Regions from separate parts of the Leuconostoc citreum genome, predicted to be linked through region 2. Evidence: predicted binding sites of a transcription regulator. Region 2 holds the regulator's gene; the other holds the start of a gene.
The links. The regulator Rex, encoded in region 2, represses fermentation and respiration genes when NADH is low (regulators of the CRP and FNR family bind a similar motif). The targets are predictions, from matches to a motif close to TTGTGAANTANTTCACAA.
Positions count from the first base shown of each region.

Region 1: a site for Rex is predicted at 1,510-1,527, ahead of adhE (bifunctional acetaldehyde-CoA/alcohol dehydrogenase). Genes of this name have one in related genera too.

Region 1 covers NZ_CP042410.1:1,604,376-1,607,580, reverse strand. The annotation lists gene FGL72_RS07940 (2-hydroxycarboxylate transporter family protein) at 1-757, shown strand, start outside; gene FGL72_RS09870 (hypothetical protein) at 792-1,043, shown strand; gene FGL72_RS09865 (hypothetical protein) at 1,094-1,441, shown strand; gene adhE (bifunctional acetaldehyde-CoA/alcohol dehydrogenase) at 1,670-3,205, shown strand, end outside.
Region 2 covers NZ_CP042410.1:100,430-103,634, reverse strand. The annotation lists gene FGL72_RS00555 (lipid II:glycine glycyltransferase FemX) at 1-815, opposite strand, end outside; gene FGL72_RS00550 (redox-sensing transcriptional repressor Rex) at 821-1,471, opposite strand; gene tsaD (tRNA (adenosine(37)-N6)-threonylcarbamoyltransferase complex transferase subunit TsaD) at 1,626-2,642, opposite strand; gene rimI (ribosomal protein S18-alanine N-acetyltransferase) at 2,645-3,055, opposite strand; gene rimI (ribosomal protein S18-alanine N-acetyltransferase) at 3,030-3,205, opposite strand, start outside.

The DNA.
Region 1 (3,205 bases), 360 kb from region 2:
TGCAGGTATTGTGCCCTTATCTGGTATTTATGCGCATGCATTTGGTCATCCAGCTAAAGTGATTTTATCGCAACTTTTTCCTGCCGTTATTTTTGGTAACTTGTTGGCTATCATTAGTGCGGGGTTAGTTTCTAAAATATTTATGACGAGTAAAAATAATGGGCATGGGGCCTTGTTGAAGACCAATGAAACTGAAACAAAACAGGCAACAGAAGTATCATTAGACTATATGCAAATTGGTGTTGGTCTAACGATGTCAGTGGCATTCTTTGTATTGGGTACTTTGCTGAACAAGCTAGTGCCACAAGTGAATGCTTACGCTTTTGTTATCTTGACCATTGTGTTGATTAAATCGTTAGGTTTGTTGCCCAAGTATTACGAAGACTCTGTGATTATGTTTGGTCAATTGGTAGTAAAAAACATGACACATGCCTTGTTAGCGGGTGTCGGTTTGTCATTATTGAATATGAAGTTATTGATGGCAGCACTTTCTTGGCAGTTTGTGGTATTGTGTGTTTCAAGCATTATTATCATTTCATTATCAAGTGCAATTTTAGGCAAATTATTTGGTCTTTATCCAGTTGAAGCTGTGATTACGGCAGGATTAGCTAATAACAGTATGGGCGGTACAGGAAATGTTGCTGTTTTAGCAGCATCAGACCGTATGAATTTAATTGCGTTTGCACAAATGGGTAATCGAATTGGTGGGGCATTAATTTTGGTTGTCGCCGGTATTCTTGTGAGTTTTATGCACTAAAAAGTCTAAAGATTAGCATATTTTTAGGCTTTTTTTGTATACAGGCACAGAAAAACGATTATTCCGGCAATCCTTTTCACCTGAAGCGATAACAGCAAAGCAATTTATTAATAAGCATTATTATAATAACATTGGAGAACTAAGCAGCTATCAACCAGTTACCCTATGCAATTTTATTAAACAACTACCTAGGAACCGTATGATTCATCTAGATCGTGGTTGGTCCCATTTATCTGAGCTATTAGCTGTGCTAGATCATTTTCCCAACCAGCAACAGCAAAAATAAAACCAAAAGCAGAACAGATAGCCACTTTGCGTCAGCACAGAATAAAGTATATGACGGTTGTGATTGTTAATCATGACAGTGAGTTGCAGTATATTCTCAATCACTTGACTGACGAGATTAATATCATTGGTATTGAATTAGTGGCTGCTAATCTTTCAGATTCGCATGTACAGCTAGATGTCATTAAGCATATCAAGGCTTTGGGATTAACTGTAATGATTAATACGTTGACTTTAAATACTACCACGTCACTTTTTGGGACGCTAGATGATGATAACGCTATATTAGCATCGCCAGAAAATATTTGGCAGGAAGTTATGATAAATTATCAACCTAATATGATTAATACCGACTGGGCGCCATTATTAAGTCAGTATCGTCGGCAGTTAGAACATTAAAAACCTACCTTTTAATGGGCAGGTTTTTTTAGCCTTTTCCTGCAATAAAAAGGGCTATTTCCTTCATATTGTTTATTAATGCACAATTAATCACTTATTATAAAAGCGCTTACAAAACGCTTTATATAAGCTATTTAAGATAAATGAATAAAAAACTTGCTTTTTTTAAAGGGGTGTTATATACTTATATTGTTAAGAAATGAGCAAACGATAAAAGGAGCATTAATTATGGTAGAAGCAACAACAAAGAAGCCAGTCAAAAAGGTTTTGACGCCCGAAGAAAAAGCAGCATTACAAACTCAGGCAGAAAAAATGACGGCAGAACTAGTTGAAAAGTCACAAAAAGCTTTAGCTGAGTTTTCAACATTCACGCAAGAACAAGTGGATAAAATTGTTGCAGCAATGGCATTAGCTGGATCAGAAAATTCATTGTTATTGGCTCACGAAGCACACGACGAAACTGGTCGTGGTGTTGTCGAAGATAAAGACACCAAGAATCGTTTTGCATCTGAATCAGTATATAACGCTATCAAATATGACAAGACCGTTGGTGTCATTAATGAAGATAAAATTCAAGGAAAGGTTGAATTAGCTGCGCCACTTGGTGTTTTAGCTGGTATTGTGCCAACAACTAACCCAACATCGACAACTATTTTCAAGTCAATGCTCACAGCGAAGACACGTAATACAATTATCTTTGCTTTCCATCCACAGGCACAGAAATCATCATCACATGCTGCACAAATTGTTTATGAAGCAGCCTTAAAGGCTGGTGCACCTGAAAACTTTATTCAATGGATTGAAAAGCCATCAATCTATGGCACAAGTGCGTTAATTCAAAATACGGGTATTGCATCAATCCTAGCAACTGGTGGCCCATCAATGGTTAATGCAGCCTTGAAATCAGGTAATCCATCAATGGGTGTTGGGGCAGGTAACGGTGCAGTTTATATTGACGGTACGGTAGATACTGATCGTGCTGTTTCAGATTTGTTGTTATCAAAGCGTTTTGATAATGGTATGATCTGTGCTACAGAAAACTCAGCAGTTATTCAAGCTTCAGTCTATGACGACGTGTTGCAAAAGTTGCAAGATCAAGGGGCTTACCTCGTACCTAAAAAAGATTACAAGAAAATCGCGGACTATGTTTTTAAGCCGAATGCTGAAGGTTTTGGTGTAGCAGGTCCTGTTGCCGGCATGTCAGGCCGTTGGATTGCAGAACAAGCTGGCGTTAAGATTCCTGAAGGCAAAGATGTTTTGCTGTTTGAATTGGATCAAAAGAACATTGGCGAGGCTTTATCATCAGAAAAGTTGTCACCATTATTGTCAATTTACAAGGTCACAGAACGCCAAGAAGCAATCGATACAGTACAAGCATTGTTGAATTATCAAGGTGCAGGACATAACGCAGCGATTCAAATTGGCTCACAAGACGATCCGTTTATTAAGTCATATGCTGACGCCATTGGGGCATCACGTATTTTGGTTAACCAGCCAGACTCAATTGGCGGTGTTGGTGATATTTATACAGATGCCATGCGCCCATCATTAACGCTTGGTACCGGATCATGGGGGAAGAATTCATTGTCTCACAACTTGTCAACATACGATTTACTCAACATTAAAACTGTGGCACGTCGTCGTAATCGGCCACAATGGATCCGTTTGCCAAAGGAAGTTTACTATGAAGCAAACGCAATTACCTACCTGCAAGACTTACCATCAGTTAAGCGTGCCTTTATCGTCGCCGACCCTGGTATGGTA
Region 2 (3,205 bases):
TGCTTGGCATAACGACGATCAGATCCAGCATACATATACCAAATTTCGTCCCCATAACTAAAGCCAATGCCACTAGCAACAACATGGCCCTCAAAGTGAGCTAAGAATACCTTAAATAGTCCTGTCCCTTGCCATAGTTTTTGCATACGCAAGAAATAATCAATTGGACGATGTGTAATACTTTGAGCTGTAGCCATCATCACATAGGTCTCAAAGAATGCCCGGACATCGGCTTCGCTATCACCAGAAGTTACTGTCACACCATCCTTGGCTGCACGTCTAATTTGATTACGATAATCACGCTTAAAATGCAACATCAGGTCATCTTCATTGGTAATTGGTTTAGCGCCTTCACCACGACCATCGTAATATAAGACAACGTTCTTTCGTGGTTGTATATTGCCATGCATGTGCGTAATATCGCGATTACGAGTGACAAAACCTGCGTTTTGATAAGCTGTATTACGTGCTGGTGTGTAAGGCACTTCAGGGTCCATCCGAATTAAAAATACATTATCTGGTAAAGCTGTCAAAGCTTCCTCAATCATAGACTTTATCAAATCAATATCGTCGATGTCCGCAATCGGCCCGCGACCAGCATAGCCTAGTAACTTGCCAGTAACAGCTTCAACCGTTAAGACTGACAAAACTGCATCAATACGGCCATTAGTCTCATGGTAAACGTAGACATGACCCCAATTAGATTTTAATTCACCCCAAAGCGGATCCTGTGTTACCTGCCCTCTTGGATCACGACGAACAAATTCTTGGTAGGCGGTAACTTTCTCTGCATCATTTAAATCTAAAATAGCCATCTGAATTATAACCCTGTCGTAATTGAACCATAGTTATCAATAAAATAAACCAATGTTTGCAATTCATTTGTTAAATCAACGTTCTGCACACGCACATTATTTGGTACAGTCACACGCAGTGGTGTAAAGTTCAAAATACCTTTAATCCCTGCTTCAACAAGCTTATCAGTAATCTCTTGTGCGACACCTTGTGGAACAGTTAAAATAGCAATATTAATGCGCTGTGCTGTAATCTGTTCTGTTAACTCACTCATGGCATAGATAGGCACACCAGCCATAATCGTTCCAGCTCGAGTTTCATCAACGTCAAAGGCAGCGGAAATACGCATATTTGAAGATTGATGGAAGTTAAAGTTTAGGAGCGCTTGTCCAAGATTACCAGCGCCAATCAAAGCAACATTAATTAAGCTGTCTTGATCTAAAACATTAGCAAAAAAATCTAATAGTGCTTTCACATCATAACCATAACCACGCTTACCAAGTGCACCAAAATAAGAAAAATCACGACGTATTGTTGCCGCATCAAATTTAATAGCATCACTAAGTTCTGCTGATGAAATGCGATCAGTCCCCGCATCGTGTAAAAATGTTAAGTAACGGAAGTATATCGGCAATCTTTTTGCCGTAGCACGTGGAATTTTTGGTTGTTGAGTCATAGTTTCTCCAATTCATTTAAGTCACCATCTGAACGTGGTCACTTTCTATTTAATATTAAAGCACACTCTATGTTCACCTTGTGAACTTTTGCATAACTATTATATCACATAAATAGGCTTTTCAAAAAAAGATAGTGATTCATTCACAAAGTGACTATTTATTTAATAATTCAAAATCTAAGCCAGGGTTAGTATTAAGATCTAATCCAGCAAAAATATGTTGTTTAAAGTTCCAATAACCAGCAGCACCTATCATCGCCGCATTATCGCCTGTGTATTCTCGTGGCACTGGAATAAAGGTTGTCTTGGGGAATTGTGATAATAATATGTCTAACTCATCACGTAGCTGCGTATTGGCCGCTACACCGCCAGCCAAAACAAAACTTTTAACGTCATAATCCTTCAAGGCTTTTCTGGTACGACCAATCAATGCATCAACGACAGCATTTTGAAAACTTGTCGCCAAATTGTTATGATCGATTGTTTCACCCTTTTGTTCAGCATGATGAACATAGTTAATAACTGCACTTTTTAAGCCGGAAAAACTAAAATCATAGTTATCTTCATGTGCCATAGCAGTTGGAAATTTAATGGTTGCTTGTCCCCTATGCGCCATTTCGTCAATTGTTTTACCTGCTGGATAAGGGAGTTTGAGTAATCGACCAACTTTATCAAAACTTTCACCTGCCGCATCATCACGAGTCTCACCTAAGACAGCGAAATTATTTTCTGATGTCATCAATACAAGCTCAGTATGGCCACCGGAAACCATCAATGCTAACGCTGGATAAATAATTGGGACATTGAAATTAGCAGCGGCAATATGACCCGCCAAGTGATTAACCGGTATGATTGGCAAATCATGTGCCAGAGCGAAAGTTTTGGCTCCCATCAGCCCAACTAGTAATGAGCCAACCAATCCTGGGCCATAAGTCACAGCTACACCATCTAAATCTTCAGGCCTAACTTGTGCTGCATCTAGTGCATCATCTAAGACACGCGTAATCCATTCAATATGATGGCGACTAGCAACTTCTGGCACAATCCCGCCGAAGCGTTGATGGGAATTAATTTGTGTGGCTACCGCATTACTAAGTACAATATGACCATCTTCAACAATCGCTACACTAGTTTCGTCAGCACTTGATTCAAAAGCTATAATTTTTGTCACGGTTAGATGTTCCTTTCCATCATGATTGCTGCATGGCCGTTTTTATAATATTTTTCACGGCGAAAATAAGCCTGAAAACCATTTTTTTCGTATAATTGAATGGCTGAAATATTGGTTTCATCAACTTCTAATAGAAATCGTTTGACTTTTGGCTGCTTAAGGATTTGATTTAACAACTGCTGTGCTATACCTCGCCGTTGATAATCAGGATGAACGGCCAAACTGCCAATTTCGATTTCATCAATTATCTGCGTCACACCAATAAATCCAGCATTTGCAATAAAATACCTGCTTCGCGGGCTAGATAATTCATGCTCAAAAACAGCCATCGGCCAAGGCGACGGCACAAATGCTGCTTCGGCAATATTAAAAATCAACCGTGCATCTTCAGTTTTGGCTTGTCTTATTATCAATCTCTCTTACCATCGAAATCGCATCTTCATGATCACCTAAATAGTAGCCTTTTTTAATCCCAACATTTTTAAATCCTAGTCGTTGATATAGGGCTATTGCTCTAACATTTGATGATCTAGCCTCCAAGGATACTGTGTGTATACCAATAT